3 regions of the Niveispirillum sp. genome follow, and region 1 is predicted to be linked to each of the others. Evidence: riboswitches for the same ligand, from Rfam matches in the RefSeq annotation. Region 1 holds a riboswitch; each other region holds the start of a gene.
What was found. Region 1 has a riboswitch for thiamine pyrophosphate ahead of ACT6Q8_RS08950 (ABC transporter ATP-binding protein). Riboswitches for the same ligand answer to the same signal wherever they lie in the genome.

Region 1 (4,319 bases):
CGCCGATCATCGTATGGGCCTTCAGGGGCCAATCATGGCCCACCTCACGGTGGAACCGGCTGAAGGGCTGACCATAGGGGCCGCAGCCGGGGTCCTCATAGATCAATCCCGTCAGACACTTCTTCATCAGCTCGATGTAAAGAAGGCGGGGATCGGTCTGCACCATCATGGAACCTCGAGGCTGGGGCGGCGGCCGGAACGGCAGGACAGGGCCCTGCACCATGTCTGCTTGTTCCGGCCTGATCCTGTCAAGCGGACCGGTTCACTTTACCTCAACCGCGTAGGTGGCGACGTCCGGCGTGGTCTTAATCAGGCCGCGCGCCTTCAGGAACTGCGCGAAACGCTCATACCGGGCATTGTCCAGCGCGCGGGGGCTGTGGGCGAAGCGGGCGATGCTGTCCTTCCATGCGCGCTTGTTCAGCTCCGTATCCAAATCCTTGCGGCCCTTGATGAACAGGCCCCAGGCCTCGTCCGGATGGTTGATCAGGAACTGGGTGCCGCGTTCCACGGCGTTCAGGAAACGACCGATGCGTGGGTCGTTCACCTTGTTCTTAGCAGTAATGAAGACCAGCTCGTCATAGGCGGGCACGCCTTCTTCTTCGGGGAAGAAGGCCCGGCCTTCCTTCTTTTCAATCGCCATCTGGTTCAGTTCGAAATTGCGGTAGCCGCCGACAATGGCATCCACCTGACCCGCGAACAGGGCCGGCGACAGGGAGAAATTCACGTTGATCAGGGTGATGTCTTTCAGCGACAGGCCGTGCTTTTCCAGCATGGCGCCCAGCAGCGCATCCTCGAACCCGCCGACGGAGAAGCCGACCTTCTTGCCCTTCAGATCCTTGATGGACTTGATCGGCCCGTCTTTCAGCACGATGACGGTGTTGAGCGGCGTGGCGACCAGGGTGCCGACGCGGACCACCGGCAGACCGGCATCGACCTGCAAATGCAGCTGCGGCTGATAGGAGACGGCGATATCGCCCTGGCCGGCGGCGACCAGACGCGGCGGGTCGTTGGGATCGGCGGGCGCGATCATCTCCACCGCCAGGCCTTCATCCTTGAAGTAGCCCTTTTCCTGCGCGACATAGAGCGGGCCATGGTCCGGGTTTACGAACCAGTCCAGCAGCACCGTCATCTTGTCCTGCGCCAGGGCGGGCAGGGTGCCTGCCGCACTGGCCGTCATGGCGGCGGCCACGGCCACCGCGCGCATCCAACGCATCTTCATCATCTCTCTTCCTTGCTCATCACGCTGTCAGGCAGCCAGGGCAATACCCGGCGAACGGTAAGATCGACCAGCAGCCACAGGCCGACGGCCAGCAGCGCCAGAATGAGAAGGGCGGCGAAGGTCAGGTCGGTCTGCACCCGCGCGGTGGCGTGCAGCATCAGATAGCCCAAACCCTCCGACGCCCCGACCCATTCCCCTACCACCGCCCCGATGGGGGCCACGGCGGCGGCCATGCGCAGGCCGGAGCCCAGGGCCGGCAATGCCGCCGGCATGCGGATATGGCGCAATACCGCCCAGGGGCTGGCCCCCATGGTGCGGGCCAGATCAAGCCAGCCGGGGTCGGTGCGGCGCAGCCCGTCAAAGAAGCTGGCCGTGACGGGAAAGAAGATGATCAGGGTGGCCATCGCCACCTTGGACGCCATGCCATAGCCCAGCCACAGCACCAGCAGCGGCGCGATGGCAAAGACCGGCACCGCCTGACTGGCCAGCAGCAGCGGCAGCAGCCAGCGCCGGGCCGCGGCGGATGCCGTCAGGGCCAGCGCCGCCAGCCCGCCGCAGACCGTGCCCAGGATCAGGCCCAGCACGATTTCCAGCAGCGTGTATCCCGCATGTTCGGCCAGCAGCGCCCAGTCATCGACCAGACGCAGCGCCACCCGTTCCGGCCCCGGAAGGATGAAGTGCGGCAGGTCCGCCAGCCGCACCAGCAGTGCCCAGGCCAGGATCAGCCCCGCAAATGTCACGATACCGCGTAGGAAACCGCCGGCCTTCATACCGCCGTCTCCCCGCCGCGCAGGCGTGACAGCAATTCACCCTGCTGCGTCAGCAACGCGTGTTGATCCGGCGGGCGCGGCGTGTCGCCAGCCGGGGTCAGCGGTGTGGACAGCCGTGCCGGGCTGCCGGTCAACACCAGGACCTGATGACCCAAGCGCAACGCCTCCATCGGGTCATGCGTCACCATGATGACGGTACGGCCGCACAGAAGCCGCGCCGCCAGATCCTGCATATCCAGCCGGGTGATGGCGTCCAGCGCTGAAAAAGGCTCATCCATCAGGACGATGGGCCGGTCCTCGAACAGGGTGCGGGCCAGGGCCGCGCGTTGCCGCATGCCACCCGACAGGGCATCGGGGCGGTCGCCCGCGCGGTCCCCCAGGCCGACATTGTTCAGCAGGGCCATGGCCCGCGCCCGCTCCGTGGCGCCGACCCGGCCCCCGCGCAGCTTGACGCCCAGCGTCACATTCTCCAGCACGCTGGCCCAGGGCAGCAGCAGATCCTGCTGCCCCATCCAGGCGATGCGACCGGACAGCGGTTTGCCATCATCGGCGGTGACGCTACCCGTACCGGCCAAAAGCCCGGCGATCAGGCGCAGCAGGCTGGACTTGCCAACCCCGCTGGCACCCAGCAGGCAGGTGGTCATGCCCCCCGGTGCCTGCATCGACAGCGCGCTGAACAACAGACGCCCGCCAAAGCCGATGGCGGCGTCGCAAACCTGGATGGCGGGGGCGGGCAGGGCCGCAGCAGGCCCCGGAACATCATTCATGGATCACTGTCCCTACGCCGGTATCAGCCGGATCAGGTTCCAGGGGTCGTCCCGTACAGGACCTCTCAGCCGACCATCGGCTCCCCCCAGTGAGGTGGGTTGGTTATGGCAAAGCACCGCGGGGGCCGCAAGGAAATGATTGGAACCCTGACGATCCCCCTGGTCGGCCCTTGGCCGTGCGAACCGGATGCGGTTGAGTGAAGGTCCATCGATTGTGGAGACCGTTCCGATGCACCGCACCTTGCTGATAGCCGCCATGCTTGCGGGCCTGTCATTTCCGGCTTCGGCGGCATCCTTGCCCGAAGGTGCGGCCCTGCGCGCGACCATTGAAAAGGTCGATGCCGAATTCTTCGACCTGTTCTTTGAGAAATGCGACCCCGCGCGGGCCGCCGCCTTGCTGACCGCCGATTTCGAGATGTATCACGACAAGGACGGGGAAGTCGCACGCTCGGGCGCCGACATGGTCAAGCTCTACACCAAACAGTGTGAGGGGCGTAAGGCGCCCGACGCCTGGCGGTCGCGGCGCGAACTGGTGGCGGGCAGCATGACCCTGCACCCGATTGCCGGCGTCGGTGTGTTCCAGCAAGGCGAGCATGTCTTCTATGAGCGGCAAGGAAATGGGCCGGAAAAGCTGGTGGGAAGGGCCAAGTTCAGCCAGTTCTGGCGACTAGAGGCCGACGGCTGGAAACTGGCGCGGGTCTTTTCGTACGACCATGAGGCCGTGAAATAATATTCCGCCTCTTGTGCCATGCGGCGGCGCAACATAAGTTGCATTCATCATGCCCGACAGCGCCGCCCCGCTCCTCTCATCCGTCGCCACGCTACGCCCGCTTTATCTGGGCGGTGAAATCTATCGCCATTCCAGTTACGGCAAGAAACACCCGCTTTCCATTCCGCGCGTGTCGGTGGCAACCGATCTGGCCCGCGCCATGGGCTGGCTGGATGATGCCGTCTATCTCGACAGCCCGATGGCGACGGCAGAACAACTGGCCCGTTTCCATGACCGCGACTATATCGCGGCGGTGCAGCGGGCAGAGCGGGACCAGAAGGTCGATCTGGATACGGCCCTGCGCTATGCGCTGGGCAAGCTGGAAAATCCCGTCTTCCCGGAAATGTATCGCCGTCCCGCCATCGCCGCCGGTGCCGCCATCCTGGCAGCAGATCTGGTGCGGGACGGGGGTGTCGTGCATTCCCCGGCCAGCGGCACGCACCATGCCCGCCCGGCCCGCGCCAGCGGCTTCTGCTTCTTCAATGCGCCTGTCCTGGGCATCATGGCGCTGCTGGATCAGGGGCTGGACCGCATCCTCTATGTCGATCTCGACGCCCATCATGGCGATGGCGTGCAGGATGCCTTCCATGATGATGAACGCGTTCTGACCATTTCCACGCATGAGGAAGGGCGCTGGCCGCACACGGGCAAGCTGGATGACCGGGCCGGTGGCATGGCCCGCAATATCCCGCTGCCCCCCGGCGTGAATGATGATGAATTCCGCCATGTGGTGGAGGAAGCGATCATCCCGCTGGCTGTCGCTTTCCGCCCGCAGGCCATGATGATCCAGACAG
Region 2 (4,319 bases), on a different contig from region 1:
ACCATTTCGCCATGATGGAGCCGCCCCGGCTGACGATCCCCGTCACCCGTTTGGCCGTCAGCGGGATATGGGCCAGCCGCACACCGGCATGGATGGTGAAATAATCCACGCCCTGTTCGGCCTGTTCGATCAGGGTATCGCGGAACAGTTCCCAGGTCAGGTCCTCCGCCTTGCCCCCCACCTTTTCCAGCGCCTGATAGATGGGCACGGTGCCGATGGGGACCGGCGAATTGCGGATGATCCATTCGCGGATCGTGTGGATATTGCGGCCCGTGGACAGGTCCATCACCGTATCGGCGCCCCAACGGATGGCCCAGACCAGCTTGTCCACCTCATCCGCGACGGACGAGGTCACCGCCGAATTGCCGATATTGGCGTTGATCTTCACCAGGAAGTTCCGGCCGATGATCATCGGCTCCGTCTCCGGGTGGTTGATATTATTGGGGATGATGGCGCGACCGCGCGCAATCTCGTCCCGCACAAATTCCGGGGTCACATAATCGGGGATCGACGCCCCGAAATCCTCGCCATCGCGCGCGGCCTGTTCCGCCAGCTTCGCCCGGCCCAGATTCTCGCGGATGGCGACATATTCCATTTCCGGCGTGATGATGCCTTTGCGGGCATAATGAAGCTGGGACACGTTCGCCCCTGCCTTGGCGCGCAACGGCGTGCGGGATGCCCGGTCAAACAGCGGCACGGGGCTTTCCTGCCCCTCGCGCAGACCATTATCCTCCGGTTTCACCTCGCGGCCACCATACGCCTCCACATCCCCGCGCGCGGTCACCCAGGCGCGGCGCAGTTCGGGCAGGCCCGAACGGATATCGGTACGGATGGACGGGTCGGTATAGGGACCGGACGGATCATAGACGCGCACCGGTGCCTCATTGGCGCTGGGCGATAGATCGATCTCGCGCATGGCCACGCGGATATCGGGAAAACGCTCCCCTGCCACATGCACCTTCCGGCTGGCGGGCAGCGGGCCGGTGGTCACGCGGAATTCGGGATCGGTAATGTTGGTATCTGGCATCTGGACCTCCCTTGCGTTGGAGATCCGGGTTTGCGTGCGGTGAGGCGGCACGGTTGGGGCAAACGGGGCCCCTATGCTTCCATCCCTACGCCGGTACGACCCGGATCAGGTTCGAAGGGTTCCCGCGCCGGTGCCGCCATCCTGGCGGTCCATGCGGTGTCTCAGCCCCTTGCCGGGGTTCCCCTTGGACGGGAGGGAAGGTGCGGGATGATGGGGTTGGGTGTCAAGGGCGGGTGGTTCAGGGGACGAACAAATGAAAAGCCCCGGCCCACCCATACAGGTGGACCGGGGCCATGCCATTTACCGCCGATGCGGTGATCCTTACGGTGCACCCTCCAGCGACAGGGCCAGGAAGGTCTGTTCACCACGGCGTTCGACCAGCAGCAGCACGGCCTTCTGGCCGGCGGTCTTGGCCTTGCCCACGCGGTCCTGCACGTCGGCGGGGGTGGTTACCGGTTGCTGACTGACCTCCAGCACCACGTCGCCGGGGCGCAGCTGACGCGACTGGGCAGGGGCGTTGGGATTCACCTTGGTGATGACCACGCCCTTGGTGCCCTCAGCCAGTTCGAACTGCTTGCGCAGTTCGGCGGTGATGGCGGAAACGGTGAGGCCCAGCGCGTCCACCTGCTGCTGCGCACCGGAGGTGCCAGACTGCTGCTCCTCGGGCTGCTCCTCTTCTGCGGCGGCGGGTTCCTCGGGGAATTCGGCCAGGGCAACGGTCACATTCACCGGCGTGCCCTTGCGGGAAATGCCGACATTGACCTTGGTGCCCACCGGTGTGCCGGCCACCATGCGCGGCAGGGTGCGGTTGTTGGCAACCTCCTTGCCGTCAAAGGTCAGGATGACGTCGCCGGGCTTCAAACCGGCGGCGGCGGCGGGGCTGCCCTCCGTCACGGTGCCGACCAGGGCACCCTTGTGATGGGCCAGCCCCATGCTTTCGGCGATTTCCGGGGTCACCGACTGTATCTGCACGCCCAGCCAGCCACGGCGCACCTTGCCGGCCTTGCGGATTTCCTCAATCACGGTGCGGGCCATGCTGGACGGGATGGCAAAGCCGATACCGACCGAACCGCCCGTACGGCTGTAGATGGCCGAATTGATGCCAACCACGTCGCCGGCCAGATTGACCAGCGGGCCACCGGAATTGCCCTGGTTGATGGCGGCGTCGGTCTGGATGAAATCGTCAAAGCGACCGGCACCGATATCACGGGCGCGGGCCGACACGATGCCGGCGGTGACGGTGCCACCCAGGCCGAACGGATTACCGATGGCCACCACCCAGTCACCGACCTTCAGCACATCGCTGTCGCCCCATTTCAGGGCGGTCAACTTCTGCTTGGTCTCAACCTTCAGCAGGGCCAGATCGGTCTCCTTGTCGGTGCCGATCAGCTTGGCCTTCAGTTCGGTCTGGTCGGCATCCTGGAAGATGACGGTGATTTCGTCGGCACCTTCAATCACGTGGTTGTTGGTGACGATATAACCCGACGCGTCGATGATGAAGCCCGACCCCAGCGACTGCGCCTTGCGCGGGGCGCCCTGGCCCTGCTGCTGGCGTTCCAGGAAGTCGCGGAAGAATTCTTCCATGGGCGAGCCGGGGGGGAAGTCGGGCATGGGCACGGCGCCGCGGCCACCCTGCTTGTTCTGGATCGTCTGGCTGGTCGAGATATTGACCACCGACGGCAGCGTCTTTTCGGCCAGCGGCGCGAAACTGTCGGGCGCGCCACGCTGGGCCAGGGCCGGCGGGGTGAAGATCAGGGCGGCGGTCACCGCCAGCAACGACAAGAGGCCGGCCACGCGGCCTTCCCGGACGACGGCCCCGGCAGTGGCGCGGGCGGAACGGGAACGGAAGGCGTCGATCACGTCAATCTCCAGGGGCCGGTCATCCGCGCCCACACCCCGGGGCACGCATCGGCACGCCGGCCCGAAAGGGGCGCACCGACAGCCAACGAATATAGCGTGAAAGACCGCCTTGCGAAGCATTCCTTCGTAACAGGCGGATGGTCTTGGGTGTGAAAAGCGGCACCAGAACCTTTGTAGCGTGTTTCCGTTGTCTGGAAACACGCTACAGCCTTTCGTTTTCCTCAGGCGCCGGCGCCAACGTCCGTTGGCTTGGCTTCACGCCGCACGTGCGGCGCGGCAGCAGTCGCTGCCGGAGCTGTTTCCGGTATACCGTAAAACAGCTCTAGCCCCGGATCGCGGCCAAGGCCACGACGCCCAGGATGGCGGCACCCAAGCCGATCCGGCGCAGCATGACAGGCTCCATGCCGGTAATGCGCTGGGCCATGTCCCGCATGGAATTGGGCGCAACGGCATAAAGAAGCCCCTCGATCACAAAGACCAGGGCCAGTGCGGTCAGGAAATCGGTCACGGGAGGTGTCCGGAAAAGGAGGGGGCGCGGGGCGGTCAAAACCGCCCCGCGCAAGGCAGCATCACCGCTTGGTCACGCCGCCCGTGCTGTTGAAGTAGCGGAAGAACTCGCTGTCCGGTGACAGGACCATCTGCGTGTTATCGCCCTTCATCGCCGCCTTATAGGCATCCAGCGACCGGTAGAACCCATAGAATTCCGGGTTCTTGTTCGCGGATTCGGCCAGGATACGGATAGCCTGGTTGTCGCCCTCACCGCGCAGCACCTGGCTGTCGCGCTGGGCTTCAGCCAGGATCACGGTGCGTTCACGCTCGGCCCGGCTACGGATCTGCTGGGCCTGTTCACTACCCTGCGCGCGGGCTTCCTTGGCCTCGCGCTCGCGTTCCGACCGCATACGCTCATAAACGGCCTGCGAGGTGGCTTCGGGCAGGTCGGCGCGGCGGATGCGGACATCCACGATCTCCACCCCGAACTGGGCGGCTTCCTGGTTCACCTGCGCCTTGATGTCGGTCATCACCTTGCCGCGTTCCTTGGACAGGACGGCCAGCAAGGTGGCGTTACCCAGCACACGGCGCAGGGCCGAATTGACGGTGGCGGCCAGACGCTGTTCGGCCACGTTCTCATTGCCGACCGACGTATAGAACTTCAACGGTTCGGTGATGCGATAACGTGCAAACGCGTCCACTTCCAGACGCTTCTGGTCGGCCAGGATCACCTGTTCGACCGGCGGATCGACATCCAGCACGCGGGCGTCCAGCAGAACCACATTCTGCACGAACGGGATCTTGGCATGCAGGCCCGGCTCCTGAATGGTCCGCTTCCATTCACCCAATTGCAGCACCAGGGCCTGTTGGGTCTGGTTCACGGTGAACAGGGAGGCCGAGGCCAGGATGGCGGTTGCGGCGGCGGCAATGCCGAGAGCGACAA
Region 3 (4,319 bases), on a different contig from region 1:
CGCCTCGTTCAGGGGCGGCAGGGTGCCCGTAATGGGCTTCCATTCGGTGATCGACAGGCCGCTTTCCGTCAGGCGGGTGATGGCGCCGATGATGGCCATGACAAAGACCATGCCGGCACAGGCCAGCAGCCAGTTGGCGACGGCGCGGTGGCCGGGTACGGTTTGGGCGGCGGTCATGACAGGCCGTTCGGTGAATGAAAAGATGCCGTGATATGGGGTCGATACGGCCCTTTGGTCAAATGCCGGGCTTGCGGCCCCGCGTCGCAGCCAGGGCGGACAGGATCGGCCCCGCCGATGCCGGATCGCGCATGATGGTTCCCATCACCGCGACGCCTGCCGCCCCGGCACCGATACAGGCCCCGGCATTCCCGCCATCAACCCCGCCCAGCGCCAGGGTGGGCAGGGGCAGCCCCGACAGGACCCCCAGCTCCAGGGCGGGGCCGTAGCCGGGCTTGGATGGGGTCAGGAAAATGGGGCTGAGCGTGGCGTAATCCGCCCCATCGCGCGCCGCCGCCGCCACACCATCCCGGTCATGGCAGGAGGTGCCGATCAGGGCATCCGGCCCCAGCAGGGCCCGTGCCGTGACGATATCCCCGCCATCCGGCAGATGCACCCCGTCGCACAGGCTGCCCAGCGCCATATCGCCATGGATGGTCAGCACGCCACCGACCTGCGCCAGGACAGGCCGCAGCCGCATCAGCAGGGCGGATTGATGGTCGCGCGGCAGGTCCTTTTCCCGGAGACTGACCCAGCGGCACCCAGCGGACACACAGGCGGCCACCACCGACGCCAGATCGCCGCCCGCCTGATGCCGGTCGGTGATCAGCAGCAGGGGCGGGTCGGGCAGCGGCCTCACGCCGTCAGCTTTCCGCCGATCTGGTGAGTATAGCCGCGCAGGAAGGCGGCACCATCCACCGGCCCCTTGCCCGGCCGCTGCACCCGGATCAGGCGCAGCGCCCCCTCGCCACAGGCCAGGGTGGGTCCGGCATCCAGCAGGGTGCCGGGTTCGCCCCCGCCATCGACCGCCTGTGCCTCCAGCACCTTCAGCTTCTCGCCATTGGCCAGATCGATCCAGGTGCCGGGCCAGGGGGTGAGGCCACGCACCTGCCGGTCCAGTTCGGAGGCGGGCCGGGTCAGGTCCAGCCGTCCCTCATCCTTAGACAGCTTGGCGGCATAGGTCACGCCCTCTGCCGGCTGCGGCACCGGGGGCAGGCTGCCATCGGCAATGCCGGGCAGGGCCTCAACCATCAGCCGCGCCCCCATGACGGCCAGCGCGTCATGCAGGTCGGCGGCATTCATCCGGGCCGTGATGGGCAGCGTGTCCTTCAACAGCATGGCGCCGGTATCCAGGCCGGCATCCATCTGCATGATGGTGACGCCCGTCTCCGCATCGCCGGCCAGGATCGACCGCTGGATGGGGGCCGCCCCGCGCCAGCGCGGCAGCAGGCTGGCATGGACATTGACACAGCCCAGGCGTGGCGCATCGAGAATGGCCTGCGGCAGGATCAGGCCATAGGCCGCAACGATGGCGCAATCCAGGTTGAGCGCTGCGAACTCCGCCTGCTCCTCCGCCTTGCGCAGGCTTTTGGGGGTGCGCACGGGAATGCCCAGGGCCTCGGCGCGGCGATGCACGGGGCTGGCCTGCAATTGCTGCCCTCGGCCTGCGGGACGCGGCGGCTGACTATAGACGCACACCACCTCATGCCCGGCGGCCACCAGCGCATCCAGGATGGAGACGGAAAAATCCGGCGTGCCCATGAAGGCGAGACGCAGCGGCATGGGGCACCTCCCCGGCGGAGAGTGGAAGGGAGCGTTTTACGGGCTTCCGTAAAACGCTTCGGCGGCGACCGCCGCCGCGCCGCACGTGCGGCGTGAAGCCAAGCCGCGGATGCGGCGCCGGCGATTGAGGAACGCGAACGCTCCCGTTACTTCTTCGCCTTGTTGTACTTGCGCAGCAGCATGTTGCGCTTCAGCGACGAGAGATGGTCGATAAACAGCACACCGTTCAGATGGTCGATCTCGTGCTGGATGCAGGTGGCCAGCAGGCCGTCAGCATCCATTTCCCGTTCTTCGCCACCCCGGTCGACATAGCGCACGCGCACCATCTTGGGCCGTGTCACCTCGGCATAGATCTCCGGGATGGACAGGCAGCCTTCCTGGGTGATGGCCTGTTCGTCAGAGGTCCAGATCAGTTCCGGGTTGACCATGGCCAGCGCGTCGCTGCGGTTTTCCGACACGTCCACGACGATGACCCGCTCAAGCAACCCGATCTGCGGGGCCGCCAGACCGATGCCCGGCGCCTTGTACATGGTCTCCAGCATATCATCCATCAGCCTCGCCACGCGGCCATCGACATTGGTCAAGGGCTTGCACTTCGCCTTCAGACGGGTGTCGGGGATGGTGAGGATGGGCAGCAGCGACATGGGTGCGGGGTCCGGGCAAAAAAAGGGCGGGACGGGACTGTCCTCATGGGGCAAATATGCCCAGTGCCGCCAATGGTCAAGCGCGATCCCGGCGGGGCGGAAATGATGCTGCGCGTTCCCTTGCATTCCGGACGTGACAGGCCCATGACATAGCGCATGGACCCTGGGGTGCCGCATGCATTATCGCCATGCGGCTGAGATCACACCCATCGAACCTGATCCGGGTCATGCCGGCGAAGGGAGAAGGCGGAAATGAGTTTGCTGCACAGACCTGACAGACCACGCGTCGCCATCATCGGCGGCGGCATCATCGGCATGGCCATCGGCTGGCGCCTGGCCCAGGGTGGAGCGTCGGTCGACATCTTCGACCGTGCCAGTGCCGGCCAGGGGGCGACGCGCGCAGCCGCCGGCATGCTGGCGGCGGGGGTGGAAGCGGAACCGGGCGAACAGCGCCTGTTGCCGCTGTGCCTGGAAAGCCAGGCTCGCTGGCCGGGCTTCGCGGCGGAGCTGGAGGCGCTGACCGGTATGCAAGTCGGCCTACGTACCGAAGGCACGCTGGTGGTGGCCAGCACGCGGGACGAGGTGGAACTGCTGCGGTCGAACTATGAGTTTCAGCGCGGGCTGGGCCTGGACCTCGTCTGGCTGTCAGGAGCGGCGGCCAAGGAGAAGGAGCCCTTCCTGAACCCGCGCACCGCGGCGGGCGTGTTCAGCGCCAAGGATGGGCAGGTCGATAACCGGCTGGCCGCGGCGGCCCTGCGCGTGGCCCTGGAACGCACGGGTGCCCGTCTGCATGAGGGGGTGGATGTCACGGGTCTGGATGTGCAGGGCGGTCGGGCGACGGGCGTGGTCTTGGGCGACCGTGTTGTGCCTGCCGATAGTGTCGTGCTGGCGGCGGGTGCCTGGTCGCGGCTTGTCCCCGGACAGGCCAGCCCGCCGCCGGTGCGCCCCGTGAAGGGGCAGATGATGTCGCTGGTCATGGACCCCGCCAACCCGCTGTTGTCGCATGTCGTCTGGGCGCCCAAATGCTATCTGGTGCCGCGCGCCGACGGCACCCTGATCATCGGGGCGACGACAGAGGAAAAGGGGTTCGATGCGCAGATGACGGCGGGCGGGGTTCTGGCCCTGCTGGATGCCGCCTGGCGCGCCCTGCCGGGGGTGGAAGAACTGCCCGTCAAGGAGATGTGGGTGGGCCACCGGCCCGGCTGCCGCGATGATGCGCCCATCCTGGGGCCGGCGGCGGGGTTGGAGGGGCTGGTACTGGCCACGGGCCATCACCGCAACGGCATCCTGCTGGCCCCCCTCACGGCGGACGCCATCGCCGATCTGGTCTTGACCGGGCGGGTCGATCCGCATATCGCCCCGTTCGGGGCTGGCCGTTTCGATGCGGCACGCGCCGCGTAAGGGGTGGAGCTAATGATCAGCGTCAATGGCAAGAACCTGGAGCCGGACAATTACGCCCTGACCGCCGTGATGGCGGTGGGAGGGATTGATCCGGGCGCGCGCGGCATTGCCGTGGCGCTCAACGACACCGTGGTCCCGCGTGGGCGCTGGGCCGATACCATTCTTTCCCCCGGCGACCGGGTGGAAATCGTCAAGGTTCTGCAAGGTGGTTGAGATGAATGATCCGCTGAAGATCGCCGGCAAGAGCTTCCGGTCCCGCTTGTTCCTGGGCTCTGCCGGTTATCCCAACCAGCAGGTGTTTCTGGACAGCTTGGCGGCATCCGGCTCCGAAATCCTCACCGTTTCCGTGCGCCGCGCCGACCTGACCGGATATGGTGAAGGCTTGCTGGATCTGGTGGCGGGCAAGGTCTGGCTGCTGCCCAATACCGCCGGCTGTTCCACGGTCAAGGATGCCGTCCTGACCGCGCAGTTGGCGCGTGAGGCCATGGACACCAA

Region 2: another riboswitch for thiamine pyrophosphate. It lies ahead of thiC (phosphomethylpyrimidine synthase ThiC); the one in region 1 lies ahead of ACT6Q8_RS08950 (ABC transporter ATP-binding protein).
Region 3: another riboswitch for thiamine pyrophosphate. It lies ahead of thiO (glycine oxidase ThiO); the one in region 1 lies ahead of ACT6Q8_RS08950 (ABC transporter ATP-binding protein).

Annotation. Positions count from the first base shown of each region.
Region 1 is NZ_JBQVOH010000002.1:831,740-836,058, forward strand. It holds gene ACT6Q8_RS08935 (TylF/MycF family methyltransferase) at 1-169, opposite strand, end outside; gene ACT6Q8_RS08940 (ABC transporter substrate-binding protein) at 263-1,213, opposite strand; gene ACT6Q8_RS08945 (ABC transporter permease) at 1,219-1,989, opposite strand; gene ACT6Q8_RS08950 (ABC transporter ATP-binding protein) at 1,986-2,756, opposite strand; TPP riboswitch at 2,749-2,853, opposite strand; gene ACT6Q8_RS08955 (nuclear transport factor 2 family protein) at 2,986-3,486, shown strand; gene ACT6Q8_RS08960 (acetoin utilization protein AcuC) at 3,536-4,319, shown strand, end outside.
Region 2 is NZ_JBQVOH010000001.1:246,346-250,664, reverse strand. It holds gene thiC (phosphomethylpyrimidine synthase ThiC) at 1-1,027, opposite strand, end outside; TPP riboswitch at 1,093-1,222, opposite strand; gene ACT6Q8_RS01170 (DegQ family serine endoprotease) at 1,349-2,887, opposite strand; gene ACT6Q8_RS01165 (DUF2065 domain-containing protein) at 3,210-3,395, opposite strand; gene hflC (protease modulator HflC) at 3,457-4,319, opposite strand, start outside.
Region 3 is NZ_JBQVOH010000013.1:33,998-38,316, reverse strand. It holds gene ACT6Q8_RS22755 (COX15/CtaA family protein) at 1-177, opposite strand, end outside; gene ACT6Q8_RS22750 (thiamine phosphate synthase) at 236-856, opposite strand; gene fmt (methionyl-tRNA formyltransferase) at 853-1,779, opposite strand; gene def (peptide deformylase) at 1,926-2,423, opposite strand; TPP riboswitch at 2,578-2,683, shown strand; gene thiO (glycine oxidase ThiO) at 2,676-3,824, shown strand; gene thiS (sulfur carrier protein ThiS) at 3,837-4,037, shown strand; gene ACT6Q8_RS22725 (thiazole synthase) at 4,039-4,319, shown strand, end outside.